Regions from separate parts of the Rhizobium sp. 3T7 genome, predicted to be linked through region 3. Evidence: predicted binding sites of a transcription regulator. Region 3 holds the regulator's gene; each other region holds the start of a gene.
The links. The regulator LexA, encoded in region 3, represses DNA repair genes until DNA is damaged. The targets are predictions, from matches to a motif close to TGTTCNNNNTGTGTTCNG.
Positions count from the first base shown of each region.

Region 1: K9B32_RS11590 (helicase-related protein) is a predicted target of LexA. The motif match lies at 6,091-6,108, and genes of this name have one in related genera.
Region 2: K9B32_RS07155 (DNA recombination protein RmuC) is a predicted target of LexA. The motif match lies at 5,449-5,466, and genes of this name have one in related genera.

Region 1 is NZ_JAIQXS010000006.1:174,867-184,973, reverse strand. Features, by position in the region: gene K9B32_RS11610 (RNA polymerase factor sigma-32) at 1-615, opposite strand, end outside; gene K9B32_RS11605 (CarD family transcriptional regulator) at 993-1,565, opposite strand; gene fdxA (ferredoxin FdxA) at 1,951-2,289, opposite strand; gene K9B32_RS11595 (RNA-binding S4 domain-containing protein) at 2,484-2,888, opposite strand; gene K9B32_RS11590 (helicase-related protein) at 2,893-5,931, opposite strand; gene K9B32_RS11585 (DUF3309 family protein) at 6,450-6,605, shown strand; gene K9B32_RS11580 (YMGG-like glycine zipper-containing protein) at 6,633-6,896, shown strand; gene efp (elongation factor P) at 7,061-7,630, opposite strand; gene epmA (EF-P lysine aminoacylase EpmA) at 7,783-8,850, shown strand; gene K9B32_RS11565 (lysine-2,3-aminomutase-like protein) at 8,847-9,899, shown strand.
Region 2 is NZ_JAIQXS010000003.1:389,238-399,344, forward strand. Features, by position in the region: gene hpf (ribosome hibernation-promoting factor, HPF/YfiA family) at 1-83, shown strand, start outside; gene ptsN (PTS IIA-like nitrogen regulatory protein PtsN) at 148-612, shown strand; gene K9B32_RS07145 (methyl-accepting chemotaxis protein) at 683-3,022, opposite strand; gene K9B32_RS07150 (ribokinase) at 3,241-4,140, opposite strand; gene K9B32_RS07155 (DNA recombination protein RmuC) at 4,189-5,415, opposite strand; gene K9B32_RS07160 (methyl-accepting chemotaxis protein) at 5,612-7,108, shown strand; gene def (peptide deformylase) at 7,206-7,724, shown strand; gene fmt (methionyl-tRNA formyltransferase) at 7,836-8,771, shown strand; gene truA (tRNA pseudouridine(38-40) synthase TruA) at 8,771-9,583, shown strand; gene K9B32_RS07180 (serine hydrolase domain-containing protein) at 9,590-10,107, opposite strand, start outside.
Region 3 is NZ_JAIQXS010000016.1:52,617-62,723, forward strand. Features, by position in the region: gene lpxB (lipid-A-disaccharide synthase) at 1-403, shown strand, start outside; gene gltA (citrate synthase) at 433-1,722, opposite strand; gene K9B32_RS20550 (hypothetical protein) at 2,222-2,485, shown strand; gene lexA (transcriptional repressor LexA) at 2,576-3,292, opposite strand; gene K9B32_RS20560 (VOC family protein) at 3,492-4,376, shown strand; gene kdsA (3-deoxy-8-phosphooctulonate synthase) at 4,373-5,218, shown strand; gene K9B32_RS20570 (methyl-accepting chemotaxis protein) at 5,241-7,085, opposite strand; gene eno (phosphopyruvate hydratase) at 7,508-8,782, shown strand; gene K9B32_RS20580 (FtsB family cell division protein) at 8,923-9,243, shown strand; gene pdhA (pyruvate dehydrogenase (acetyl-transferring) E1 component subunit alpha) at 9,390-10,107, shown strand, end outside.

The DNA of each region.
Region 1 (10,107 bases), on a different contig from region 3:
TTCGTCCGGGAGCGGCTCATCGCTAACGAGGAAATCCATCTTCTCGGCACTGTCGGCATCGCCTGAAACCGAGGGTGCTTGAAGCGAGGCGTCGTTGCTTGAAAGCCTTGCATCCATCGTCTGGACGTCGGAGAGGCTAACGCCGAGAGCGGCGGCGATTTCCTGGTGGATGGACTGGAGAGTGAGCTGTGTGTCACCCCTGGCGAGCTTGGCGCGCAGCCGACGAAGATTGAAGAAAAGGGCCTTCTGAGCAGAACTCGTACCGCCGCGGACAATCGACCAGTTGCGAAGGATGTAATCCTGGATGGATGCGCGGATCCACCAGCTTGCATAGGTGGAGAAGCGGACATCACGCTCGGGTTCGAAGCGTGCTGCGGCCTCCAGCAGCCCGACGTAGCCCTCCTGCACGAGGTCGCTCATCGGTAGACCGAAATTACGAAATTTTCCCGCCATTGAGATGACGAGACGCATGTGGGCCATGGCGATCTGATTGCGGGCGCCACGGTCATCATTGTTTTTCCAGCGGATTGCGAGATCGTGTTCCTCTTCGCGAGCAAGGTAGGGAGCCGCCATGGCGATTTTAATCATGCGCCGGTCTGCTGACATGTTCTTCATATCGGTCTCCTGAATTCAGGCGTCACGCCAAAAAAAGGGCAAAGAATGCTTGCTTCCGGACATTGCTGCCCAGACCAAATTCATGTCTTGAACGTATAAAGGCCCCGAACTCTGGACGTTTCCAGATGGGGCCCTAGCTTAGGGTTATGCGCCGGTAGTACGGCCGGGTAGGACCAGTTTCTTCAAGTTGCCGTATAGGCAGAACGTGGAAGGCATGATCCGCTCCTCATCGAACGTTTACAGGAATGCGAGCGTTCGAGGGTGATGTCAGTTCCCGACGCGGTCCGCAGCTACATGCCTAAAACGCGCCAGGATGGAAAAAGTTCCAAAAAAAACCCGGCGCGAGGCCGGGTTTTTTTCCCAGAAAAACAAGGAACTTATGCAGCTTCGTCCTGAGATTCGTCTTCTTCAATTGCCTTGCCGCGCTTCGGACCCTTGTTGAGGTTGGTCTCTACGAGACGGACGGCTTCGGTTTCCGACATCTTGTTCACGGCAGCGATTTCGCGTGCCATGCGGTCAAGCGCAGCCTCATAAAGCTGACGTTCGGAATAAGATTGTTCCGGCTGGTTTTCGGCGCGATAGAGATCGCGGACAACTTCAGCGATGGAAATGAGGTCGCCGGAATTGATCTTGGCATCATATTCCTGGGCGCGACGGGACCACATGGTACGCTTGACGCGCGCCTTGCCCTGCACAACCTTCAATGCACGCTCGACGAAATCGGTTTCGGAGAGCTTACGCATGCCGATGCTCATGGCCTTGGCGACCGGCACTTTCAGGCGCATCTTGTCCTTCTCGAAATCGATAACGAAAAGTTCAAGCTTCATGCCTGCTACTTCTTGCTCTTCGATGGCGCTGATGGTACCGACGCCGTGTGCGGGGTACACGATCGATTCACCGGTCTTGAAGCCGTGACGTGCGGAAGAAGGTTTTTTCTGCTGGGTCGTCATTCTATTCAAACACTCCCTGTTACGCTTCCGGCTGCAGCCGGAGCCGGGTCAGTCAGGCCCGGATGAGACGGTCGGATCCGTCGGGTGACTTACTTCTGGTCCCACCGGACAACAAACATATCCATGCGCACAAGCTTGGAACCTCACGGCTCAAGGCGTTGATATGTCACGGAAACCGCGTTTTTGGATTTGTTTTGCTTTCGTGGTGGTTTGGGCATGCTTCATGCCGCAAATGGATCAGTGTCAGAAAGCTATCACAAAAATATGAGGAAATCAATAATTTACTGCGCCTGAGTCATGCGCGCAACACATGACACCCATATGCCGCAGACACACTTCAAGCGTTTTCCAGCTCACTGAACCCGGTTTCAGACCTACCGGAGGATCAGTCGCCCGCTCCGGGCTTCTCCGAGAAATACTTCTCGAACTTGCCGGTTTCGCCATCCAGTTGCTTCGCTTCGGGCATGGCATCCTTCTTGACCGTGATGTTCGGCCAGATGCTGGCATACTCGGCGTTGATCTTGAGCCATTTGTCGAGGCCCGGCTCCGTGTCCGGCTTGATTGCCTCGGCGGGACATTCCGGCTCACAAACGCCACAGTCGATGCACTCGTCAGGATGAATGACGAGGAAGTTTTCGCCTTCGTAGAAGCAGTCGACGGGGCAGACTTCCACGCAGTCGGTATATTTGCAGCGAATGCAATTGTCGGTCACGACATAGGTCATGAAGAACTCCAGGACTTCCATACAATGGGGCCGGGCAACCTGGAACGTCGCGCCTTTCCCCCAACCGGAAAGGAAGCGGTGAGATGCTTGGGAGGCATTCACGCTATCCGGCAAGTTGATTGTGACGTATCGGCTTTGTCTGCGGATTTCAAGGATAAAGAAATCGCAGAACTCGGCAGTTCGGATAGAGTTTTCTAATCCTCGTCCGACATCAGCCTGTCGATTGCACGACGTTCCTTTTTTGTGGGTCGTCCCGCCCCTGTGGCCCGCGTTGCCTGCTCATAAGGTGTCAGGCGTTTTGTCTCGTCGGGCGGCGGCGTCTGATCCTCATAGAGGAGCCGGGCTTCCTCATAGGGGCCACGCCGCTCGCCGCGTGATTTGACGATGAGGACAACGTCCCGCCGCTCGAGTGCCAGCTCGACCTTGTCGCCCACCTTGACCGTTTGACTCGGCTGGAGGGCGCGCTCGCCATTGATCCGGACATGCCCGGATTGAATGTGGCTTTGTGCCAGCGAGCGCGACTTTACCATACGCGTGAAGAACAGCCACTTGTCGATGCGCTGCCGCGAACCGCTTCCTGGCTGTGTCTCCCCGCTCATCCGCTTACTTCTTCATCTGCTCCTTCAAGGCAGCGAGCTTCGCGAAAGGAGAATCCGGATCGATCGGCTTTTCCTTGCGCGGTGGCTTTGCCTCGAAGCGCAGTGGCTGTGGGCCGCCGCGATTGTTGTTGCGATCCTTGCGATCGCCACGGTCTTGACGGTCGCCGCGCTGTTCGTTGCGGTCGCCGCGTCCCTGATGTGGCTTGCCGCCATCCTTGCCGTGATGCTGGCGGTTGCCGTCTCGGCCCTCGCCATTTGCACCACCTTGGCGGCGATGATCAGATCCCCGTTCCTGGCCGCGATTGTTGCCACCGCGACGTTCGCCCGGGTTACGAGCCTGGCGCTGATTGTCCGTGCGGCCACCGAGGCGCCAGAGTAGAACCGGCTTCGGCTCCTCGGCTTCTTCGGGATTTGCCGCGACTGATTGTTCGGCCACCACTGCTTCAACAGCACCGGGGGCTTCCGAGGCGGCTTCCTCCGATGCGCTGTCGGCATCGTCGTGATCCGCCTTTTCTGCGCCATCCTCAACTGCAGTCTCGGTCGTCGGCGCTGCCGAGGCGTCCTGAGCCGACAGATGGGCTGCTGCCTCCTCCGCCTTGACGGCATCGGAGCGATAGCCGAGCCCCTTCAGGATCTCTTCCATGTCCTCGAGCGTTGCACCAAGGATCGAAAGCATAGCGGTCGTCGTCGTGAAGCGGCGGCCGTCATATGCTCCTTCGGGACGATTTGCCTGGCCCGGCTTCCACTGAAGCAGCGGGCGGATGATATCCGCCAGGCGCTCAAGGATATCGATGCGAACCGCACGCTTACCGAGGAATCGGAAGCCGGCCAGCTTGTAGAAGGTGCGCTCGAAACCCGGATCGGTGACGACCGAGGTGCGGCCGGCAGCCAGCACCGGAATGAGATCGCCATAACCCGGCTTGTCGAGGCCATCATTCTTCAACGCCCAAAGGAGCGTGATGAGCTCTGCAGGGGCGGGCTTCAGAAGGGCGGGGACGAAGATGTGGTAGGCACCGAAGCGGACACCGTAGCGGCGCATCGAAGCGCGGGCATCCTGATCCAGCGACTTTACTTCTTCGGTCACATCGCGCCGAAACAGTACGCCGAGGTTCTCGACGAGCTGAAATGCCAGGCCCTTTGCCAGGCCCTGCAGATCCTCTGCGCGGGACAGATCGTCAAGCGGCTTCAGAACCGTGCTGATATGATGATTTACGAAGCGCTCGATACGGGCGGTCACGTGGTCGCGGGCATTGCCGGTCAACTGTTCGTCGGCGAGAATAATGACGCGCGGGCGCATGACATGATCACTGCCTGCCAGGCGCGCCACCGGGTCGCCCAACCAGCGGATCGAACCGTCGGAGCTGATCGCGAGATCGCTATTGCCGGCCGCGTGGAGGCGAGCCGCACGCGCCTCGAATTCCAGAGCAAGCGCCTTTTGCGAAGCAGACTGAACAGCCTTGGCGTCCGGTCCCTCCGCTCCCGAAATGGGCGTGAACCGGAATCCCGACAACTGCCCCACATGATGTCCTTCAACGAAGACATCGCCATTTACACTGATTTCAGCTTCCAGCATCGCATTCTCTCTCAGGCGCTTCATGAGCACAGATGTCCTGCGATCAACAAAGCGTTTCGTCAACCTTTCATGTAACGCATCGGACAATCGATCTTCGATTTCCCGCGTCTTTTCCTGCCAGTGTGTCGGATCGGCAAGCCAATTGGGCCGATTCGATACATAGGTCCAAGTCCTTATCTGCGCGATTCGCGCCGAAAGCGTGTCAATCTCACCGTCCGTTCGATCCGCGCGATGTACCTGCTCGGCAAGGAAGTCCTCATTTACCGTGCCATAGCGGACGAGATCGGAAAAGAGGGTGGAGATGAGATCGGCGTGTTGGGCCGGCGCGATGCGCCGGTAGTCCGGAAGCGCGCAGGCTTCCCACAACTTCTCGACGCGCGCCGGATTGTTCGCAAGGTCGATGATCTCAGGATAGCGCGACAGGTGTTCCAGCGCTTGTTGATCAACGGCAGGCAGAGCGCGTGTCAGGCCGGAAACGGTAGGGCCGGTCTCAAGGCTCGCGCGCAGCGCGTGAATGGAGGCGAAGTCGAGGTTCTTTGAGCGCCATTGCAGCACTTTTACATTGTCGAATTCGTGACCTTCGATGCGTTCGACCAATTCCTCATCGAAGGGATCGACTTGGCCGGTGACGCCAAATGTCCCGTCGCGAACGTGTCGACCGGCGCGGCCGGCAATCTGCCCGAGTTCGGCAGGATTGAGATTACGGAACTGGTAGCCGTCGAATTTGCGGTCCTGCGCGAAGGCGACATGATCGACATCGAGATTGAGACCCATGCCGATCGCATCCGTCGCGACCAGATACTCCACGTCTCCAGCTTGGTAGAGCGCCACCTGCGCATTGCGGGTACGTGGACTAAGGGCTCCAAGGACGACGGCTGCCCCGCCTCGCTGCCTCCGGATCAACTCGGCGATCGCATAGACTTCATCCGCCGAGAAGGCGACGATCGCCGAACGTTGCGGCAGGCGTGTGATCTTCTTTTGTCCGGCGTAGAACAGCTGGGAAAGTCGCGGTCGCTCGACAACGGTAATGCCCGGAAGAAGCTGCTGTAAAATTGGACGCATAGTGCCGGCGCCGAGCAGCAGCGTCTCGTCGCGACCGCGCAGATGCAGGATACGGTCCGTAAAGATATGACCACGTTCCAGATCGCCCGCGAGCTGCACTTCGTCGATTGCGACAAAGGCCGCTTTCGTCTCGCGCGGCATCGCCTCAACCGTGCAGACCGAAAAGCGAGCGTTGGGAGGCGATATCTTCTCTTCGCCCGTTACCAGCGCAACATTCTGGATCCCGACCTTTTCGGCGACGCGTGTATAGACCTCGCGTGCCAGCAGCCGCAACGGTAGCCCGATCACGCCGGTGCCGTGCGCAACCATGCGCTCGATGGCATAATGCGTCTTGCCGGTATTGGTTGGCCCGAGCACCGCGGTTACTCCGCGCCCGCTCAGTATCATCGGCTGCGATGTCAGTGTCATGGTCCTGCAAGTGAGGCGAGGGTGCCCCAGGTCAAGTCAGCTCCTCTCCGAGAGCAGACAACACATGGACAGCCGTCGTCTCAAACGCAAGGGCTGATTTGAATTTACTCTGCGGTTTTCTGTTGCGCGAAAAGCTTGCAGATTGCTCGTTTTGCGATTCGGAACAGCTTGAGAACGAATCGGAGACGAATCGCTGACTCCGGCTGATTCAGTGTTTGTTCACGGCTAAGTATTGATTTTGAATCACTTTTTCCCACAAGATGCTGAATCTTGAAATTCGCCTCATACGTGCGGCCCAGATTTGCATCTAGGCTGTCAACGGCCTTTCGCCGAAAATCGACAATCGATCCAGCCCGCCCCGACACCCCCCTGATGCTAACGTTCCTGAGAGGAACCGGAAAATGCGGCTCGATCTGGTTTTTTCCACTCAAAGCGGAACAGCTGATACATATGGAACAAAAAACGGTGGTGTGTGTTTCTCGTCCATTCCAAGTGTAATGACGTTGAGGACTTGAACCATGCTTGGCACGATACTTCTGATTATCCTTATTCTGCTTTTGATCGGCGCCTTGCCGAATTGGGGCTATAGCCGGGGATGGGGCTATGGACCTTCGGGCGGTTTAGGGCTAGTTCTCGTGATTATTATTATTCTTGTGCTGCTTGGTCGCATCTAAGCGACGGAAAAAACTGGGAGATATGTCATGATGAAAAAGATTGTGCTCATTGGCGCCCTCGTTGGTGCGCTTGCCTCCTGCACGGCGACTGAACAGGGTACCGCGATCGGTGCCGGTACAGGCGCCATTATCGGTGGTGCTGTCAGCAACAGCTGGGGCGGCGCTGCCGTGGGCGCAGTTGCCGGTGGTCTTGCTGGCGCATTGATCGGCCAGTCCGTTGAGCGGCGTGGCTACTGCGTCTACAGGGATCGGTACGGCCGCCGCTACGAAGCACGTTGCCCACGCTACTAAAGCCCGGGCCAGCGCCTAGCAGCCTTATCATTTTGAGATCGAAAGCGCCGGTTTGAATCGGCGCTTTTTTGTTTGAACAGTGGTCGCGATGCGAACGTGCCGCCGACAAGAAAAGGCCGCGTCGTTTCCGAAGCGGCCATAGTTCTGAGCGCTGAAGCGGACGATCAGTCCTTTGCGCGCTCGACGTAGGAATTGTCTTCCGTCGCGATAACAACGCGCGTGCCGGCGTTGATGTGCGGCGGCACCATGGTGCGCACGCCGTTCGACAGCATTGCCGGCTTGTAGGACGACGAAGCCGTCTGGCCCTTAACGACCGGTTCGGTTTCCGTAATTTCGAGAGTCACGTGGCGCGGCAGCTCGAGGGCAAGCGGAACGCCTTCATGGATCGACAAAATGCAGGTCATGCCTTCCTGCAGATAGGCCTTCTGATCGCCCATCGTTTCATTGTCGACGACGACCTGGTCATAGGTCGCCGGGTTCATGAAGTGGAACCCTTCGCCATCTTCGTAGAGGTATTGGAAGTTCACGTCTTCAACGAAAGCGCGCTCCACCTGTTCGGTCGTACGCCAGCGCTCGGAGACCTTGACGCCATCGACGATACGACGCATGTCGACCTGGGTAACCGGCGTGCCCTTGCCCGGATGAAAGTTCTGGGCAGTCAGAACGACGTAGAGTTTGCCATCCACGTCGAGAACGTTGCCCTTGCGGACGGAAGAGGCGATGACCTTGACCATTAAGACTTCCTTGTAACTCGGCTTTTGGCGTCGTAGAGGACTGTCGATACAGCCCCGGAGACGCGAGTGATTGTTCTTTGGGGGCGCAACTAACCTAAAATCCGGCAAATAGCCAGCCCCAGCGTTGGACAGGTCGGTCAGGACAAATGCCGATGAATCCCTCGATCGCCAAAGTGTCGCCGTGGTGGACGCCGAGCGTGCATTTGGACCGCCGCCCGTTCCTGATTGGACGGAATGCGATCCAGTCTGCATTGCGCGGCTACTTCCTGAGCGAGGATTTTCTGGAGGTCGACACCGCAACGCTGCAGGTCTCGCCAGGCAACGAGGCGCACCTTCATGCGTTTGCCACTGAAGCATTGACGACCGACGGCCAGACGGCGGCGCCGCTTTACCTGCATACATCGCCTGAGTTTGCCTGCAAGAAACTGCTTTCGGCCGGAGAGCAGCGCATCGCCTGTTTCGCACACGTCTATCGCAATCGCGAGCGTGGACACTTGCATCATCCGGAATTCACGATGCTTGAGTGGTATCGTGTGGGCGAAAGCTATGAGAGCCTGATGATGGACTGCGTTCGCATTTTGGCGCTTGCTGCAGAAACTATGAAGACGGCACGGCTCACCTATAAAGGCAGTGACTGCGATCCGTTCGCGGGGCCGGACCGAATAAGCGTTGCCGCAGCTTTCGAACGCTATGCCGGCATCGATCTCCTGGCTTCCGTTTCCGCCGATGGTGCGACGGATCGGGCGCATCTCGCTGACCAGATGAAGCGGATCGGCATGCGTGTTGCGAACGATGATGGCTGGGCCGATCTGTTCAGCCGCGTCCTTGTCGAGAAGGTCGAGCCTCATTTGGGTTTCGGTCGAGTGACCATTCTTGACGAGTATCCGGTGTCGGAAGCAGCGTTGGCGCGCCCCTCCGCTCGTGATCCCCGTGTTGCCGAACGTTTCGAGGTCTATGCTTGCGGGGTCGAGCTTGCGAACGGCTTTGGCGAGCTTACCAATCCGGCGGAACAGCGCCGTCGCTTCGAGATCGAGATGTCTGAGAAGGCCCGCATCTACGGCGAAAGCTATCCTCTGGATGAGGATTTTCTGGACGCGCTTGCCATCATGCCCGAGGCAAGCGGGATCGCTCTCGGCTTCGATCGGTTGGTGATGCTGGCAACCGGCGCGTCGCGGATCGATCAGGTGATGTGGGCCCCGGTCGCGGAGTACGGCAGATGAACAGTATCGTGCCTATCAAGACCGTCGAGGGTCTGGAAAGCGCTGGGCTGCTGGGTCTGAGAGACCGGGACGCGTTGGCTGATGTAGCCGCACGCTACGCCATTGCATTGACGCCATCAGTCGCGCGCTTGATTGATCGCACGGACGCTGCAGACCCGATCGCCAGGCAATTCGTACCAGATGCGGCCGAGCTCAACGTCGTGCCCGAAGAGCGCGCGGACCCGATCGGCGACGAAGCCCATAGTCCCGTGCAGGGGATCGTTCATCGCTATCCCGATCGGGTACTGTTGAAGGCCGTGCATGTCTGCCCAGTCTACTGTCGCTTCTGCTTTCGCCGCGAGATGGTTGGCCCGCAAGGCTTGGGCATGCTCGACCCCGAGGCAATGATGGCAGCCTTTGCCTACATTCGAGACCATAAGGAAATCTGGGAGGTGATCCTGACGGGCGGCGATCCGTTGGTGCTGTCTCCGCGACGGTTGGAAGAAATTCTTCGCGAACTGGCATCGATCAATCACGTGAAGATCGTGCGGTTCCATACTCGCGTTCCCGTGGTGGATCCTTCAAGAGTTGATGCAGCCTTGATTGCAGCCCTGAGAGCGAGCGGTAAAACCGTCTACGTGGCGCTGCATGCCAATCATCCTCGCGAACTGACCGAAGAGGCACGCGCGGCGTGTGCCCGTCTGATCGATGCCGGAATTGTCATGGTCAGCCAATCGGTGCTCCTGAGGGGCGTCAATGATGATCCAGAAGTACTTGCAGAGTTGATGAAGGCCCTCGTCGAGACGCGTGTGAAGCCTTACTATCTGCACCATCCGGACCTCGCTCCTGGCACGAGCCATTTTCGGCTGACGATCGAAGAAGGGCAAAAGATCGTCGCCGCTTTGCGCGGCCGGATCTCCGGTCTTTGCCAACCCACCTACATACTCGACATACCGGGCGGCCATGGCAAGGCCGTCATCGGTGAGCAGTCGATCAGAGAGGCGGGCGAAGGCTGCTATTCTGTTTCGGATTATCGCGGTGCCGAGCACTTGTATCCGCCGGTCGCCTAGTGAAAACGGTGTTGTTCTTGAACAATGCGTCGCGAGACCTCTTCATGGCGCAAGAATATAAATCGTAGGCAAGATATTGAGATCCAACGTAAGTTCCACGTTCTCCCGTTTCTCCTATAAGAATTTAGGTGAGGTGCTTAGCTCACTTTAACTACGTCATTTAGGAGAATTTTGTCTTTTCCAGACTACGCCTATTCCGAGAACAAGG
Region 2 (10,107 bases), on a different contig from region 3:
CCGGCAAGGAACAACTAAACATCGTTTATCGTCGGCACGACGGTAACATTGGCTGGATCGATGCAGCCAGCATCAAAAGCTGAGATCAGGGCGAAGGGCGGCAGTTAGGCTGCCGCTCTCCCTTTCTTGGTGCAGAAGGAAAATAAAATGGCATTGGCAGATTTGCTGCAGCAAAATGCGATAATTCCCGCCCTCAGGGTAAATTCCAAGAAACAGCTCCTCCAGGAATTGGCTGCAAAGGCGTCGAAAGTCACAGGGCTTTCGGAGCGGGAAATTTTCGATGTTGTCCTGCAGCGCGAGCGCCTCGGCTCGACAGGCGTCGGAAACGGCATCGCCATCCCGCACGGCAAGCTCGCAAGCGTCCACTCCATCGTCGGCATCTTCGCACGTCTCGATCAGCCGGTGGATTTTGAGGCTCTGGACGATCAGCCAGTGGATCTGGTGTTTCTGCTGCTGGCGCCCGAAGGCGCGGGCGCCGATCACCTCAAGGCTCTGTCGCGCATCGCCCGCGTGCTGCGCGATCATGATCTCGTCGCCAAGCTGCGTGCGACCGACTCCGCTTCGGCGATCTATGCGTTCCTCAATGAGGAGCAGACCTCGAACGCGGCCTAAGCATTCATATTCCAGCAAAAGGCGCCTGATTGCTCAGGCGCCTTTTTTCGTTTCAGGTGGTCGAATCCGCTTAGAACTCTTCCCAGTTGTCCTGGGCAAGCGCTGCTGAGCCGTGCGTTTGGGGAACCGCGCGCCGTGGTGCCGATGCTGCTGCCGGGCGGTAGGTCGGTACCCCGGTTGGCGCGCGCATCTGCTGAGCCGTCGAGCGAAGCGCCGAAGCGTGACCCATGCCGGATACGCGGAAGCGTGTCACGAGTTGCTTCAGCGTCTGGGCTTCATCGTTGAGCGTGACGCTGGCTGCCGTCGTTTCCTCGACCATGGCGGCGTTCTGCTGGGTAACCTGGTCCATCTGGTTCATGGCCTGGTTGATCTCCTTCAGGCCGATCGCCTGTTCGCTGGCCGAGGCAGAGATCTGGCGGATGAGGCCATTGATACCCATCACCTGCTCGGAGATCTTGTGCAGCGTGTCGCCGGCGCGGCCAACCAGATCGACGCCTTCCTTGACCTGCACGGCCGAGGTGTTGATGAGCGTCTTGATCTCTTTGGCGGCATTGGCGGACCGTTGCGCCAGCTCGCGGACTTCCTGCGCGACGACGGCAAAGCCCTTGCCCGCTTCACCGGCACGTGCTGCTTCGACACCCGCATTCAGCGCCAGCAGGTTGGTCTGGAACGCGATCTCATCGATGACGCCGATGATGCGCGAGACCTCGGTGGAGGATTGTTCAATACCCTGCATCGAAGCAATCGCCTTGCGCACCACTTCGCCCGACTTCTCCGCATCCTCGCAGGCGAGGTTGACGTTATCTGCAGCGGTACGGGCATTCTCGGCGCTAGAGTTAACCTGTGCGGTGAGCTCGTTGAGCGCTGCTGCTGTTTCTTCCAGGCTTGCTGCCTGCTGCTCGGTGCGCTTGGCGAGATCGGAGGCGCTGCCACTGATTTCACTCGTACCGGAGCCGATGTTCACGACGCTGAGATTCATCGTCTTGATGGTTTCCTCGAGGCTTTCGAGCGCCGCGTTGAAATCCTGCTTCAGCTTGGCGTATTCGCCCGGGAAGTCCTCGGTGATGCGATGGCCGAGATTGCCTTGCGACAGCTCCGACAGGCCGGAGCCGACGATCGAGACGATGTGACGCTGCAGCGTAACCGACTGCCGCCGCTCCGCCTCCGACCGGCCGCGCTCGGCCTCGGCGGCGTCACGCTGGTTGTTCGCCTCGGCTTCAAGGCGCTGCGTGTCGGCGAGGGCAAAGCGGAAGCCTTCAAGGGCCTTGGCCACGGAGCCGATTTCGTCGGCGCGATCCTGGCCGGCAACCGGATGCTCGTACTTCCCGTCGCTGAGGTTCTTAACGCTGGCGACAAGACCACCAATCGGGCGCTGAACGAAGGCGCGGACGGCGAAGTAGAGGGCGATCATGACTGCGGCAAGCACGAGGATGCCTGCGACGACCATCATGAAGGTCTGATCCTGAACGGGCGCGTTGATGGCAGTGTGCGGCACGTCCACGAGGATCACCCATGTCGTGTTCACGTCGGGCAGGGCGAAGGGATAGACGACGCGGTCGAAGGGTTCGTAGCCGTCGAAGGTCAGGTTCTTGACGACCGCAGGCTGCAGCGTCGAGAGCGCACTCTTCACCGCATCCGCGCCTTCGCCGTCATAATCCTTCATCGAGAGATCGGGGATCGGCGCGACGATCCATTTACCGGTCTGCGAGAGTAGCGTGACGCGGCCGGAGCCGAAGGGGTGGAGCGTCGAGAGCTTGTCGCGGAGCGATTTCAGCGAGATATCGACACCGCTGACACCAATCATCTTGCCGCCAGACATGACCGGATAGGCGATCGAGGTCATCGCCGTGTTTTCGCCGGTGGTCGTTTCTGCATAAGGCGGCGTGAGCGCCCCCTTCTTGCTCTGCGCAGCAAGCGCGTACCAGGCAGCCTTGTAGTCGGACTCGAAGGTGGAGAACGTGAAGCCGCCGTCCTTGCTCTTCGTCCAGTACGGGTTGAAAGTACCGTCCTTCGCGGCGCCGAAGTCGGCCTTGCCAGCCATGCTGGCCGACTGTCCGTCGAAGGCGTTCGGCTCTTCGGCGAACCAGCTGCCAAAGGCAAACTGGTTGCGCTCGACGTTTGCCTTCAGCATGTCGAGAACCGCCTTGCGGTCGAGATATTTGCCCTCCTGACCACGGCCGATCGCGCCAGCCATGGAGCGTGCCGCCCCTGCCAGTTCACCGACGGAAGAGGCGACCTCGTTGGCTATCGCCTTCGCTTCCAGATTGGCCTGGTCCATAGTGAGTGTCTGGACGCGATTGCGCGTCTCACCGATGAGAAAGAAGTTGGAAACGAGGAGGACGAGGGCGATGGCAATGCCGGTAATGAGGATAAGCTTGGCTGCAAGCGATTTCATGCGAAAGATGAACATGGATTCCTCGGGGAGCAAGGATGTGCCGGACGGGGCATTCATCGGCACAGGGAGGAGGGCGTCGCCCCATCATGGAGCAGCCGTTACAGAAGCCGGTCCCTGGGAGAGATCCGGTGATGCTGGAACATCGCCGGAACCTCTTAAATTTCAATGAAATCCAACGAAAATGGATGGGGACCTGCGGCAAGCCGCTCCACTATGTCGCGGGACGAATTGCCCTATAGCTCGTTTGCGACTTCGGCGCTCGAGGGGATCGATGGCTGGGCACCCTGCTTCAGGCAAGCGAGCGAGCCGGCGACGGCCGCACGCCGCAGGGAGGCCTCGAAATCCAGCCCTTCGTCCAGGCTCGCCGCGAAGTAGCCGCAGAAGGTGTCGCCGGCGCCGACCGTATCGACGGGCTCGATCTTCAGCCCCTTGGCACGGGAAATGACACCATTCCGGATCGCGATCACGCCGTCTGCGCCGAGCGTTACGATCAAGGTCTGCCCAGTTTCCGCATTCAGCCGCTTCAGTGCGGCTTCGCGATCATCCGCTCCCATGTTTTCCTGGCCGGCGAGGCGCTCGAACTCTGTTTCGTTAGCAATAACAATGTCGGCAAGGCGGCCGAGGCGCGGCGCATCATCGATCAGTGGGGCAAGGTTGAGCACGGTCGTCACGCCTTTGGCGTGGGCATCGGCCAGCGCCCGCTCGACGGCCGGAACAGGCACTTCGAGCTGAAGCATCAGGATGTCGCCTTTGTTCATGGCATCGATCGCTGCATCGGCATCGGCCGGCGTCATCGTGCCGTTTGCACCGGGCACAACAGCAATCATGTTTTCGCCGTCGCCACCGACGAGGATCAGCGCGGTTCCGGTCGGCTCGTCGACCTGCTTGACGGTTTCAAGCCCCGTGCCGGCCTCCTTCAGCAATGCGAGCGCCGGCTCTGCGAAGCCATCCCGACCGACGGCGCCTGCCATGTGAACGGTGCGCCCGGCGCGTCGCGCGGCAAGCGCCTGGTTGGCGCCCTTGCCGCCCGCCGCCGTCGAGAAGCCGTTGCCAGCGACCGTTTCGCCGGGCTTCGGCAAGCGCGCGGTGGTGGCGATGAGGTCCATATTGATGGAGCCGAAAACTGTGATCATGGGTGTCCCGTCCGATGCTTTTCTTGGGCGCGACACTGCCCGAAGGCGTTACTCGTCGTCAACCACCCTGAGCTTGAGAAGCCCGCTGCGGCTGTCGACGGATTTCGGCGCCGGGTCATTATCTCGTGCCGTGGCCTTGCCGCTGTCGCCGCCCTCGAACTCCAGAGCCTCGATCTTCGCTCCACGCTTGTTGAGCTTGTCGGCGGACGTGATGATCATGTCGACATCCTTCTGCGCCATCGCGAAATGGCCCTGCAACTTGCGCACGCGCTCGTCGAGGCGGCCAAGATCGTCCATCAGGCTCGCGACCTCGCCCTGAATGACATGTGCCTGGGCCCGCATCCGTTGATCCTTGAGCACCGCCTGAATGACCTGGATGGAGAGCATCAGCAGCGAAGGTGACACGATGACGATGCGCGACCGGTGTGCCTTCTGCACGATCGCTTCGAAATTCTCATGGATCTCGGCAAAGATCGATTCCGATGGCACGAACATGAAGGCCGTGTCCTGCGTCTCCCCCTGGATCAGGTATTTCTCCGAGATATCGCGGATATGCGTCTCCATGTCGCGGCGGAACTGCTGCGACGCAACCTTGGCTCCATCCGGTCCGCCCGCGTCTCGGATCGCGTTCCAGGCTTCGAGCGGGAATTTCGCGTCGATCACCAGCGGCGGCGCGCCGTTCGGCATGCGGATCGTGCAGTCGGGACGCGAGCCGTTGGACAGCGTTTGCTGGAATGCATAGGCGCCCATCGGCAGGCCATCGGCGACAATCGTCTCCATGCGCGATTGGCCGAAAGCGCCGCGCGTCTGCTTGTTGGAGAGGATCGCCTGCAGACCGACGACGTCCTTCGCCAGCGTCTGGATATTGCTCTGGGCGGCATCGATGACGGCGAGACGCTCTTGCAGCCGTTGCAGGTTCTCGTGCGTCGATTTGGTCTGTTCACTGATCGTCGTGCTGACGCGCTGCGACATTCCGTCCAGGCGCTGGTTGATCGCCTGGTTGAGTTCGGACTGCCTGGAGCCGAAGACTTCGGCCATCGTCGACATGCGCCCATGCATCTCGGCCTGGATCTTCAGAAGCTCGGCCATGCGGGCGTCCGTCTCGGCGGCACGAAGGCTCGCGACCTCGGCCTGCTCGCGCCGGACCTGTCCGCTGCGGACGAGGAGGACGACCAGAAGTAGGATCAGCGCGGCGATTGCGCCTCCGGTAAGGGCCAGCATGGCGGGGCTTGTCTGCGACAGGGCAAGGAGAAACGACTCAGAGCTGGGGTTCATGCTGGCAACAATAGCAAACTCAAATGAGATATCCAGATCAAAACGTGAACAGCCCACAAGCTTTCCGGCAAACCAAATGACATCAGAAAGCAAACGGCAACTGACGAATCGGAAGCGCATTTAACCATTGCTCAACCATATTGCGCAAAAGCTCTGCTCAAATTTCCTTCAGCATCAATCGCAAAGCAGAGACATCATGACCAGCCAGCAGTCCGACAGCGCGCTCAAGCAACGCCTCGATTTCATCGAGTTGGATGATGGAGCCCGCACGGCGCTTCGCGAGATGCGCCCGGCGATCGCGGAGCTGCTCGGCGGCGCCCTCGACAAGTTCTACGCGAAGTTGGCGAAGACATCCGAGGTCGCGGGCTTCTTTGCCGACAAGGCGCATATGGGGCACGCCAAGAAGCGCCAGGAAGATCATTGGGCCAATTTGGCCGGCGGCAACTTCGACGAGGCCTATGTGAAAGGCGTGGTTGCGGTTGGCAAGACGCATGCCCGCATCGGGCTGGAGCCGCGCTGGTACATTGGTGGCTATGCCTTGCTGATGAGTGAACTCGTGAAGGGCCTCATGGCCAAGCAGTGGCCCTCGATGTTCGCCAGGCAGCAGGGCAAGGTGCTGGCCGAGAAGCTCGCCGCCGTTATCAAGGCCGGGATGCTCGATATGGATTACTCGATCTCGGTCTACCTCGAAGCACTTGAAGAGAAACGCCGGAAGCTGGAGGAAGAGCGGGCGAAAGCCGAGCAGGATCAGGCAATCGCTCTCGATCATCTTCGCCGCAGCCTGGAAGCGCTCTCGAACGGCGATCTCGAGGCGACGCTACCGCCCGACCTCCCCGGCAATTTCAAGAGCATGGCCGACGATTACAATCGCGCGGTCGCTGCTCTTCGTACGTCCTTCGCGTCGGTACGGGCAACTTCGGGTGAAATCCTGAGGGGCACGGACGTGATTGCCAAGGCCTCGGATGATCTTGCATTGCGCACGGCGCAGCAAGCCGCCGGCGTCGAGGAAAGCTCGGCGGCACTGCAGCAACTCTCGGTCAGCGTCGGCCAGACGGCCGCAAACGCCGAAAAGGCATCCGGTGCTGTTCGCGAGACCCAGCAGAAGGCCAAGAGTTCGGGCGAACTCGTCACCAGCGCCGTTTCCGCGATGGCCGGTATTGAAAAGTCATCGACCGAGATCGCACAGATCATAGGCGTGATCGATGAAATTGCCTTCCAAACGAACCTGCTGGCGCTGAACGCCGGCGTTGAAGCTGCGCGTGCCGGCGACGCAGGCAAAGGTTTTGCCGTCGTGGCGCAGGAAGTCCGCCAACTCGCGCAACGCACCGCCGACGCGGCCAAGGAGATCAAGAACCTGATTTCGGAAAGCTCGTCACAGGTGAATGAAGGGGTCGACATCGTCAGCAGCACCGGCGAGGCACTGAACGACATGATCAACCGCATCGATATCATCAACCGCTTCGTCGCCGATATCGCGGCTGCGGCACGCGATCAGGCGACCGGCGTCAACGAGGTCAGCGTCGCCATTCGCAACATGGACACCATCACGCAGCAGAACTCGGGTATGGTCGAGAATACCTCAGCCGAGACACGGCGCCTTCGCGGCGAGGTCGATAATCTGGTGGCGCTGCTGCAGCGCTTCCGCACCGGCGTCGGACATCGTTCGATGGCCGCCCCGCGCCGCGCCGCCTGACGGGAATGCGGCTAAATTCAGGGATGGAGCGTAAAAAAGCGCTCCACCCGCCTGCCGGATAATTCCATCCTGGAAAAAGATGCGTTATGGGAACGCCATGACCATCAAGCCACTCATCATTCTCCCCGATCCGCTGCTTCGTCAGGTTTCCAAGCCGATCGAGCGCGTCGATGCCGATTTCCAGCGCCTTGCCGACGACATGCTTGAAACCATGTATGACGCGCCAGGTATCGGCCTTGCTGCCATCCAGATCGGCGTGCCGCGCCGCATGCTGGTGATTGACGTTTCCCGTGAAGGCGAAGAGAAGCAGCCCCTCGTATTCGTCAATCCGGAGATCCTCGCATCGTCCGACGAGCGCTCGGTGTATGAGGAGGGATGCCTTTCCATCCCTGACTACTATGCCGAAGTCGAACGCCCGGCGACGGTCACCGTCAAGTACCTCGACCGAGACGGCAAGGAGCAGGCGGTGCAGGCCGACGGCCTGCTCGCGACCTGCCTGCAGCATGAGATCGATCACCTGAACGGCGTGCTCTTCATCGACCACATCTCTCGCCTCAAGCGGGACATGGTGATCAAGAAGTTCACCAAGGCCGCGAAGTCGGCGAAGGCGCTCTAGCTCTGAGTTGCGCCGGCAGCCGGCTTGCAGTGCGCCGATTGCGATCCGACGGCTTGATCTGGCGCTCGCAATCCCGTTTGAAGAGGCCGACCGGAAACATGGCGGGATAAAATGTCGCTTCGCATCATCTTCATGGGTACGCCCGAATTCTCCGTTCCGACCCTGCGAGCGTTGGTCGATGCCGGGCATACGATCCTCGCTGTCTACAGCCAACCGCCAAGGCCGGGCGGACGGCGTGGCCTCGATCTGCAGAAGTCGCCTGTTCATCAGGCTGCCGAACTGCTCGGTATCCCCGTCTTTACGCCAGTGAATTTCAAGGATCCGGAAGAGCGTGAACGCTTCCGGGCATGCGATGCCGACGTTGCCGTTGTCGTTGCCTATGGCCTGCTGCTGCCGGAAGCTATCCTGACTGGCACGCGTTACGGCTGCTATAATGGTCATGCCTCGCTGCTGCCGCGCTGGCGGGGTGCTGCCCCCATCCAGCGAGCGCTCATGGCCGGCGATCAGAAGACCGGCATGATGGTGATGAAGATGGATAAGGGCCTGGATACCGGCCCGGTGGCCCTCACCAGCGAAGTCGAGATCGGCGCCAACACTACGGCCGGGGAGTTGCACGACAAGCTGATGCATGTCGGTGCCAAGGCGATGGCTGAGGCAATGGTCAAACTCGAAATGGGCGACCTTCCCTTGACGCCGCAGCCCTCGGACGGCGTGCTCTACGCCGCCAAGATCGACAAGGGCGAGACGCGGATCGATTTTTCAAAAGACGCCGCTGAAGTTCACAATCACATTCGCGGTCTGGCACCATTTCCGGGCGCATGGCTCGAAGTGGCAACTGGCGGCAAGCCTGAGCGCGTCAAGGTGTTGGCCTCGGAGATTGCGCAAGGCAGCGGCAGCGCCGGCGAACTGCTGACAGACGATCTTGTCGTTGCCTGCGGAACCGGCGCCGTTCGCCTGACCAGATTGCAGAAGGCCGGTGGCAAGCAGTTGCCGACCGCCGACTTCCTGCGTGGGACACCGCTCGCATCTGGCACGAGGCTGTCCTGATGCATCGCTATCGCATGATCGTCGAATATGACGGTGGTCCTTACGTCGGCTGGCAGCGGCAAGAAAACGGACCTTCCGTTCAGGGCGCGATCGAGAAGGCGATCCTGTCGGCAAGCGGAGAGACGGTCTCGGTCCGTGGGGCGGGCCGCACCGATTCCGGCGTCCATGCTACGGGGCAGGTGGTTCATGCCGACCTTTCCAGAGAGTGGTCGGCCTTCAAGCTCCAGAACGCGGTGAACGCCCATCTCAAGCTGGCGGGCGAGCGGGTCGCGATCATCAGTGTGGAAGCGGCAAGCGAGTTCTTTGATGCCCGCTTCTCGGCACTGCGGCGCCACTATCTTTATCGCATCATCAGCCGTCGCGCGCCATTGGCGCTTGAGGCCGGTAAGGCCTGGTGGGTGCCGAAGCCGCTCGATCACGAGGCCATGCATGCAGCGGCGCAGACATTGGTCGGCAAGCACGATTTCTCGACGTTCCGCTCCGCCCATTGCCAGGCCAACAGTCCGATCCGCACGCTCGATCGGCTGGACGTGACAAGAAACGGCGAATTGATCGAGATTCGCGCCACCGCCCAAAGCTTCCTGCACAACCAGATCCGTTCTTTCGCGGGAACACTGAAGCTTGCGGGCGAGGGCAAATGGACGCCGAACGATGTCCGTGCCGCGCTGGATGCCCGCGACCGCAAGGCCTGCGGTCCCGTTGCACCCCCGGATGGACTTTACTTCATGCAGGTGGATTATCCGGCGGTGATCACCGATCGCCGCCCGCTGCTGGAGGGCGGCGACAGCGATGACGGTGACGAGCTATCATGACCCGGCCTACAGGGCCCGATAGATGGCCTTGCCGATATCCAGCGGGAAGGCGCCGAACAATCCTTCGAGCGCTGTGTTCGTAAGCGCCACCACTGTCAGTTTCCTTTCCCGATCGACGAACCATGAGTGGCCGTGGACGCCGCCCCACTGGAGCGCTCCCGGAGCCAGCGGCAAGTCGGAACGGTCCGGATCGGTCACAACAGCCCAGCCGTAGCCGAAACCTAGCCCGGCGCGCGCAAGCTCAGCAAGGCCCTTCGTCCGGTCGTGGACCATTGCGGAAACGGTGTCTGAATCAAGCAGCGGCGCTCCGCCACGTCTAACGGTTTCGAGTATGGCGAGGATGTCCTCGGCCGTGCCTGCCATGCCGCCGCTGGCGGAGTGATAGCTGTGAGGATCGAGGATGCGCTCCGTCGAATAGCGGATCACGCCGGAAGAGGTGACGACCGAATCCTCGCACGCCATCGGCTCGGGTTCCGGCGTCGCATTCTTGTAAGGGACGGCAAGACGACCACGATCCGTTACAT
Region 3 (10,107 bases):
CGCGGAGCAGAAGTGGCAGGCATTCGCTGAAGCGGATGCGGCCATGGCCGCATCCGGGACTGTCGTGCTCGAGCTGGCACTGACGGGGGTTCCCTGCATTTCGGCCTACAAGACGGACTGGATCATCAAGCTCATGACCAGCAAGATCAAAACGTGGAGCGCGGCTCTCCCGAACCTGATCGCCGATTACGCGATTGTACCCGAATATATCAATGACGTGGTCCGCGGCGGCAGCTTTGCACGCTGGATGGAGAAGCTTTCGGCAGACACCTTGCCGCGGCGGGCGATGATGGAGGGGTTTGACGTTCTCTGGCAGAGGATGCAGACCGAGAAGCCGCCCGGAGAACACGCGGCAGAGATCGTTCTCGACGTCCTTCAAAAGAAAAAGCCCGGCCATTTCTGACCGGGCTTTTTGCTGTCTGCTATCGCAGTTTAGCGCTTGGAGACCGGCAGGTAATCACGCTGCGGCTCGCCGATGTAGAGCTGGCGCGGGCGACCGATACGCTGTTCCGGATCTTCGATCATCTCATTCCACTGGGCAATCCAGCCGACCGTGCGAGCGAGAGCAAACAGCACGGTGAACATGGTCGTGGGGAAGCCGAGGGCCTTCAGCGTGATGCCCGAGTAGAAGTCGATGTTCGGATAGAGCTTCTTCTCGATGAAGTATTCATCGGTCAGTGCGATGCGCTCGAGTTCCATCGCGACTTCGAGCAACGGATCGTCCTTGACGCCGAGTTCGCCGAGAACCTCATGCGTCGTCTTCTGCATGATCTTGGCGCGCGGATCGTAGTTCTTGTAGACGCGGTGACCGAAGCCCATCAGACGGAACGGATCGTTCTTGTCCTTGGCGCGGGCAATGTATTCCGGAATACGGTCAACGGTGCCGATCTCGGTGAGCATGTTCAGCGCAGCTTCATTGGCGCCGCCGTGAGCCGGGCCCCAGAGGCATGCAATGCCGGCCGCGATGCAGGCAAACGGGTTTGCGCCCGACGAGCCGGCGAGGCGGACGGTCGAGGTCGAAGCGTTCTGCTCATGATCGGCATGCAGGATGAAGATGCGGTCCATGGCGCGGGCCAGCACCGGATTGACCACATATTCCTCGCAGGGAACTGCGAAGCACATGCGCAGGAAGTTCGAGGCGTAGTCGAGATCGTTCTTCGGGTAAACGAAGGGCTGGCCGATGTGATACTTGTAGGCCATGGCAGCGAGCGTCGGCATCTTGGCGATCATCCGCAGGCTTGCGACCATGCGCTGATGCGGATCCGTGATGTCGGTGGAATCATGGTAGAAGGCCGACAGCGCGCCGACGCAGCCGCACATGACGGCCATCGGATGCGCGTCGCGGCGGAAGCCAGTGAAGAACCGGCTCATCTGCTCATGCACCATCGTGTGATGCGTGACGCGATAGTCGAAATCCTTCTTCTGGGCAGCGGTCGGCAGTTCTCCGTAGAGAAGCAGGTAGCAGACCTCGAGGAAGTCGCCGTGCTCGGCAAGTTGCTCGATCGGATAACCGCGATGAAGCAATACGCCGGCATCACCATCGATATACGTGATTTTCGATTCACAGGATGCGGTCGAGGTGAAACCAGGATCGTACGTGAAGGAAGCCGTATTCTTGTACAGGGCGCCGATATCGATGACATCAGGGCCAATCGTGCCGCTCTTGACGGCGAGATCGACTGATTTATCACCGATTTTCAGTGTTGCGCTTTGTTCCGTCATTCTGATCCTCCAAACTGGCGGTTGGCGCCATAAAAGCGCCATAGGGTTAAGCGTCGTCGACGATAGCTATATGATCGCGCGCCGAATGCCAAGTTACCGTGGTGCCATTTTGTGCATTGCAGTATCAACTTTTGGGCACTGCTGCGATGAACCCTGCGCATAGCAGAAGCTAATGATAATCCTTGGCTTTTCTGACTTCCGATTTTCCTTCAGATTTCAATCGATTATTGTTGCTTCAAGCCTCGCGAGCTTGCATTGTGGTTGCAAGGGCCGCTACTTTTGGGCGCAGATGCATGCCGGGGTTGAAGCCATTTGAGGTGAGAGACCCGGCGCCGATGCGCCTGCTCGTGCGGCAGAGCGTTATTTTCTCCGGGCTCAATCTGCTCCCAAGCCTCCGCGCCTTCCGCACGCAATCACTCGTTTCCTGGCCAGCGCGGCGTACGACCGACTCTCGGCTGCTCATCGTGGTTTCGACGGGTTGTGGCAACGGAGATGGAACATGGGCGGTTCTTCCTGTTCTCTCCGGTCTTCCTCGGGACTGGCGCGGTTCTCTGCCTGGTGCACCGCCACGCATGATAGCGGCTACGTCCTGACAATCGTCGAAAACCCTGTGTACTTCGGCGCTGCGTGCGACACCGCCGATATTGTCGCAACGCCTGCTCGCCTGACGGAATGCCGGTCGGGCGCACTGCTATTCACCGGCGAAACCTTGCGCCGCTCGGGCACCGCTGAGATACGGATAGATGTGGAGCACCCATCGTGACGGCCGCGTATACCACGCTTGATCACCCCTGGATGCGGCATCAGGCATACAACTGGCGAAGCGGTACGTTTGACGACGAGCTGCCCGCCGTTAGTGATAACGGCGAATGAGGCCGACCAGCTTGCCCTGAACCTTGACGCGGTCGGGTCCGAAAATGCGCGTTTCATAAGCCGGGTTCGCGGCCTCAAGCGCAATGGAGGCGCCCTTGCGGCGGAAACGTTTGAGGGTCGCTTCCTCGTCATCGACGAGTGCGACGACGATGTCGCCGGCATTTGCCGTGCTGGCGTTGCGGATGATCACCGTGTCGCCGTCGAAGATGCCGGCTTCGATCATCGAGTCGCCCTTCACCTCAAGCGCATAGTGCTCGCCCGGGCCAAGCATGTCGGCCGGAACTGTAATGTCGTGGGTATTGTTCTGGATTGCAGAAATCGGCACGCCGGCAGCTATCCGCCCCATCACCGGTACGGAAGCCGAGCTGTCGTTGTCGGCATGCGCAGCCGGCTTCGGAGGCGCAACCGGCTGCGGTTTGCCGAGGCTGCCTTCGATAACGCTCGGCGAAAAGCCGCGGCGGGGCTGCAGGCTCGGATTGTAAGCCTCCGGCAGCTTGATGACCTCCAATGCGCGGGCCCGATTAGGCAGTCGGCGAATGAAGCCCCGTTCTTCGAGCGCGGTAATCAGCCGGTGGATGCCTGACTTGGACGCGAGATCCAAGGCGTCCTTCATTTCGTCGAAAGACGGAGGGACACCGGATTCCTTCATTCGCTCGTGAATGAAGAGAAGAAGCTCCTGTTGCTTGCGCGTCAGCATCGAAGTTGAACCCCAGAGTCGTGAAACAAAGCCAGAACAGACACTATATGTTCCATATGTGTTCCGCAAGTACCTAAATGTTCATAAAACTTGCCTGCAACTTGCTCCGTTTTTGCGTCGCATTTGAGTGAAAGCGTAGAAGGGGGTTGCATTGTTGCCTTGCCCGGCGCACATCTTCGCAAATTCCGGAGAGTTTGCCATGAGCGAAGCACATCCGCTGGACCACATCGTGCTGCCGGTCTCCAATATCGGACTTGCGCGCGAGCGCTTGGGAAAGCTGGGATTCACCGTCGCGCCCGATGCCCGGCATCCTTTTGGAACCGAGAACGCCTGCATATTCTTCGCCGACGAAACATACCTGGAACCCTTGGGCGTCGCCAGCGCGGAGCTGCACGAGGCGTCGGCGAAGAAAGGCAATGTCTTCACTGCGCGTGACCGGGCTTTCCGATTTCGATGCGGGGATGATGGGTTCTCCGCGGTGGTCTTTGCGACCGCCGATGCTGATCGCGACCACGCCCGGTTCCTTGCCGAAAAGATCAATGGCGGCGAGATGCTGCAGTTCGAGCGGCCGATGAAGATGCCTGACGGCTCTCAGGTCACCGCTGCGTTCAAGCTCGCGTTCGCGGTCGATCTGCGGGCTCCGGATTTTTTCTTTTTTACGTGCCAACGCGTCAATCCGCTGCCGGCTGACCGTAGAGCGCTGCAAAAGCACGCAAATGGCGTGGGTGGGATCGCAGAGATTGTTCTTGGCGCGCCGGACCCAAAAGCATTTGCGCCATTTGTGCGTGCTGCGGCGCACGGCCTCCCGGTGACCAACGAGGCCTTTGGCGCGAGTGTGACAACTCCGAACGCCAGAGTGAGCGTTCTCTCCCCAGATGGATTGGATGCCTACTTCGATATTCCGGCACCTTCAAACGATCGCGGCCTGCGTGGCGTCGCCATTGTCTTCAAGGTCAGTGATCTCGCCGTGACAGAAGCGCATTTGGCTGCTAACGGGATGACTTACACGCGCAAGAACAATCGAATTCTGGTGAAGGCGGCGCCCGGTCAGGGCGCGCTCTTCGCCTTCGAGGAGAAACGATGAGCCAGACAAATTCCGAAGTCGTGATCGGCGAAGGCGCCGGCCGCGTCACCTTTTCGAATGCCGGCAAGCTGTCCCTGATTGCCGGGCCTTGCCAGATGGAGAGCCGCGACCATGCCTTCATGGTCGCCGGTGTATTGAAGGAACTCTGCGACAAACTTGGTCTCGGCCTCGTCTACAAGTCCTCGTTCGACAAGGCAAACCGCACCTCGCTGTCGGCGCAGCGCGGCGTAGGTCTTGAAAAGGCGCTGGAGGTCTTTTCGGACCTCAAGAAGGAATACGGCTTTCCGGTTCTGACCGACATCCACACCGAGGAGCAGTGCGCCGAGGTGGCGACGGTCGTCGACGTCCTGCAGATCCCGGCCTTCCTGAGCCGTCAAACCGATCTGTTAGTGGCAGCCGCGAAGACCGGCCGAGCCATTAACGTCAAGAAGGGACAGTTCCTGGCGCCTTGGGACATGAAGAACGTTCTCAACAAGCTGAACGCGACCGGAAACCCGAATATTCTGCTTTGCGAACGCGGCGCCTCGTTCGGCTACAACACACTGGTTTCCGACATGCGTTCGCTGCCAATCATGGCGGCGATGGGTGCTCCAGTCGTTTTCGATGCGACGCATTCGGTGCAGCAGCCGGGCGGGCAGGGCGGTTCGAGCGGCGGCCAGCGCGAATTCGTGGAGACGCTGGCACGGGCAGCCGTTGCGGTTGGCGTCGCCGGTGTCTTCGTAGAAACGCACGAAGATCCTGACAATGCGCCATCCGACGGGCCGAACATGGTGTATCTGAAGGATATGCCGCGGCTGCTCGAAAAGCTGCTGGCCTTCGACGGGATTGCAAAGGCCGCCTGAAACCGGCAGACGGTGTCGGCCGTCAACCGGCGAGCGCCATCCTTTTGTGGGAGGGATATCCCATGGTCACAGACTTTCCCGTTTCGTCGAGACAGAAACGGGACAGCAGGTGATTGAGGTGCACCGCCTCGTCGCCCAGCTCTCGGCAGGCGGCGCTGGTTTGCTCGACCATCGCCGCGTTCTGCTGCGTGACGCTGTCCATCGTGTTGATGGCGGCATTGACTTCCAGGAGCGCGGTGGTTTGTTCGGCGGAAGAACGCACGATCCCCTCGATCAGCGCCGTGACCTTGAGAATCTGCTGATCGATATTGCCGAGTGCTTCGCCTGTGCGGTTGACAAGGCCGACGCCTGCTGAAACCTGGCTGGAAGAGGTCTCGATCAACTGTTTGATTTCTTTCGCCAGATTGGCGGACCGACCGGCAAGGTCGCGCACTTCCTGTGCAACGACGGCAAAGCCCTTTCCGGCCTCACCTGCGCGGGCGGCCTCCACTCCGGCATTGAGTGCGAGGAGGTTGGTCTGGAAGGCGATTTCGTCGATGACGTTGATGATTTGGCCGATCTGTGCGGATGATGTCTCGATCTTCTCCATCGCGGCCACCGCCTCGTGCACGACGGTCGCCGAGTAGCTTGCGCTTTCCTTGGTCGCCGTCATCATCGCGTTGGCTTCGTTGGCCCGTTCCGATGAATTCTTGACGGTGACCGTGATCTGGTCGAGCGCCGAGGCTGCTTGCTCCAGTGAGGCGGCCTGATGTTCCGTTCGCCGGGCCAGATCATCCGTGCTCGACGCGATTTCGCTCGAGCCGGTCCTTACCGTATTCGTGACGGCTGAGATTTCTTTCATTGCGCCGGAAAGTGTACGGATGCTCGAGTTGAACTCCTCGCGCAGCTTCTCATAGGTCGCTTCGAAGGGCTCGCTGAGTTGGAAAGAGAGGTCGCCGCCGGAAAGGCGCTCCAGACCGCGGCTCAGACTGGTGATGACGCGCTCGCGGGCGGCTTCCTCGTCTGCCTTGGTGGCGGCGAGCGCCGCATCGCGCTGTGTCTGGACCTGGCGTTCGGCATCCTGGCGCTCACGGATATTGTTCCGTTCCTCGGCGGCGTCACGGAACACGGTGACGGCGCGCGCCATCTCGCCGATCTCGTCGGCGCGGCGGCTGAAGGGCACTTCCTTCGAATAATCGCCGGCGGCAAGGATCGCCATATAGTCGCGCATTGCTGAGAGTGGCACGATAGCGCGTCGACGGAAGACGTAAAGGCCGCCGAGCAACAGGCAAAACGAGACAGCGGCTGCCGCGAGCGTGATGGTGGAGAGGATGCGGGTTTGTTCGGCGGCATCCTTTTCGGCAGCAGCCAGGAAAGCGTTCGCCATATCCACGAGCTTGTTGACGGCTTCTTCATGAATATGGAAATTCGTTGAAAGCTTCTCGAAAGCCGCCGGGATGACGGCGTCGTCGTTCTTGAGAATGGCTGGGGCGAGTTCTTCTGCCATCACCTTCCAGAACACGTCGCCTTTGACGAGGACATCGCTCAGGAGTTTTTCCTTGAGGTCGGCGCTGAGTGCTGTTTCCGACCAATATTTGCGGCGATCCTCATAGGCGGGCTTCAGGACAGTCTGGATGCGCTCGATATTCTTCCGCGCGACTTCAGGACGCTGCACCGCCTCAAGTGCAAGCATGTAGGATTCAACGATATAGAGAGGTGGCGGCAGGATATCGGCAACGAGATCCTTTCCGTAGACGATCTGCCTATACATTTCGCCGTTCACCCGCAGCTTGTTGAAGGCGTAATTCTGAATGCCGATCGAAGTGATCAATCCTGCGGTGATGACGGCCGCGAAGATGGCAAGGCTGCGAGCAATATTGAGTTTCATCCGGCGCCCCGTGAATTCTAATAGCAAACAGGTGTTGTTTATTGAAATGGCTTGGAGTTTGGAGGGATTTACGATCCCTATAAACAGGCGGGCTTGAACCGCATAAGGAAGTGCATCATGCAATACTACTTGCCGGAGGACAGGCAGTATTTCCTCATCGAGTATTAATTGTAATATTAATTGGTTACTGATCGATAAATTTGCAACCACATTGAATGCGGTGACTTGTTTTCAAAACCTGAAGTTTCGAAACACTGGAGCAGGGCAGCGGAAGGATGCCGCGACGCGCCTCTTCAAAAGCCTGACATATTCGCGCGATAGGTCCGTGACGTGCCGTGTGTCGTCGGTGTGGCATTGTAATTTGCGTGCCTTCGATTAAACAGGCTTCGAACGATTTATCCACCCTCGAGCAGGAAGAGCCGATGACCGCAATTACCGACATTATCGCCCGCGAGATTCTCGACAGCCGTGGCAACCCGACCGTCGAAGTCGATGTCTATCTCGAAGATGGCAGCATGGGCCGCGCGGCGGTGCCGTCGGGCGCTTCGACCGGTGCTCACGAAGCCGTCGAAGTACGTGATGGCGGCAAGCGCTATCTCGGCAAGGGTGTTGAAAAGGCCGTCGAAGCCGCCAACACGGAAATCTTCGACGCGATCGGTGGCATCGACGCCGAAAACCAGATCCAGATTGACAATATCATGATCGAGCTGGACGGCACACCGAACAAGTCGCGTCTCGGTGCCAACGCTATCCTCGGCGTGTCGCTCGCCGTTGCCAAGGCGGCTGCTCAGGCTTCCGGCCTGCCGCTTTACCGCTATCTCGGCGGTGCGAGCGCCCATCTTCTGCCGGTTCCGATGATGAACATCATCAACGGTGGTGCGCATGCCGACAATCCGATCGACTTCCAGGAATTCATGATCCTGCCGGTCGGCGCCGATTCCATCCGCGAAGCCGTCCGCATGGGCTCGGAAGTCTTCCACGTCCTTAAGAAGGAATTGTCGGCTCAGGGTCACAACACCAACGTCGGCGACGAAGGTGGCTTCGCGCCGGGCTTGAAGAGCGCGCCTGAAGCCCTCGACTTCATCATGAAGTCCATCGAGAAAGCCGGCTACAAGCCGGGCGACGACATCAGCCTCGGCCTCGACTGCGCCTCGACGGAATTTTTCAAGGATGGCAAGTACGTTCTCGAAGGCGAAGGTCGCACGCTGGAATCGGGTGCCATGGCCGAATATCTTGCACAGCTCGCGGCCCAGTACCCTATCATCTCGATCGAAGACGGCATGGCCGAAGATGATTGGGACGGCTGGAAGGCTCTGACGGATCTGGCCGGAAAGAAGGTTCAGCTGGTCGGCGACGATCTCTTCGTCACCAACTCGGCCCGTCTTCGCGACGGTATCCGCATGGGTGTTGCCAACTCGATCCTCGTCAAGGTCAACCAGATCGGCTCGCTGACGGAAACCCTCGACGCCGTCAACACTGCTCACAAGGCTGCCTACACTGCGGTCATGTCGCACCGGTCGGGCGAAACCGAAGATTCGACGATTGCCGATCTGGCCGTTGCCACCAACTGCGGTCAGATCAAGACCGGTTCGCTATCGCGTTCGGATCGTCTTGCCAAGTACAACCAGCTGATCCGCATCGAAGAAGGCCTCGGCCCGCAGGCCCGCTATGCCGGCCGTTCAATCATCCGCGGCTAATCGCATCTGATTTCAACGACTTCGAACCCGCGTCCCAAAGGCGCGGGTTTTTTCTTGCTTGATTTTTCATAGTCAACGGACAGTTAATCTCTGCCCGGTAGTCTTGGACGCATCGAGGTAATGCGTTCGAGCGTGCGTTTATGTGGACAAAGCATCACAAAAAGAAAAAGATCGGTCGTTTCGTCGTTCCGGCGATGACGGTCGCGTTTCTCTCCTACTTCGGCTATCATTGCATCCACGGTGATTACGGTCTGCGGGCAACCGAGGGGTTCGAGCGCCAGCGGATAGCGCGCGAAAGGGAGTTGGCGGTTCTGAAGGGCAAGCGCGAGCATCTCGAAAAGCAGGTCGCGCTGCTGAGCGACGGTTCGATGGACAAGGATATGCTGGACGAGAAAGCGCGTCTTCAGCTGAATGTTTCTCGTGCCGACGAGATCGTCATATTCACTCACTATTCCAATTAACCGAAATTCAGTTAACCAAAATAAAGTCTTTTTTATCAGTAGCTTACTGATGAATACGAGCCATGCATTTATGGCATTGCTGCGGCGAAATTTCTTCCCTATGGTACGCGCCACCAAAGAACCGACAAACCCGTAGGGAGGGGTGAATGGCGCCGCGAAAAACCGCGACCGTTTCCAGCCGTAAAACTAGCGCAAAGCCGGCGAACAAGGCATCCAATGGTGGTCCTGTTGCTGATTTTACGCGCGATGAGGAGCTCAAGGCCTATCGCGAGATGCTATTGATCCGCCGCTTCGAGGAGAAGGCCGGACAGCTCTACGGCATGGGCTTCATTGGTGGTTTCTGTCACCTTTACATTGGCCAGGAAGCTGTGGTCGTCGGCATGCAGATGGCGCAGAAGGAAGGCGATCAGGTTATCACCGCCTATCGCGATCACGGCCATATGCTGGCAACCGGCATGAGCGCGCGTGGCGTCATGGCCGAGCTGACCGGGCGCCGTAGCGGTTATTCGCGCGGCAAGGGCGGCTCGATGCACATGTTCTCCAAGGAGAAGCATTTCTACGGGGGGCACGGCATCGTCGGTGCCCAGGTTTCGCTCGGAACGGGCCTTGCCTTCGCCAACCGGTATCGCGGGAATGACAGTGTCTCCGTCGCCTACTTCGGTGATGGTGCCGCCAATCAGGGCCAGGTCTACGAGAGCTTCAACATGGCCGCTCTCTGGAAGCTGCCGATTATATACATCGTCGAGAACAACCGCTATGCCATGGGAACCTCGACGGCGCGTGCTACCGCGCAGTCGAACTACTCCCTCCGTGGCTCCGGTTTCGGCATTCCCGGCATCCAGGTCGATGGCATGGATGTCCGCG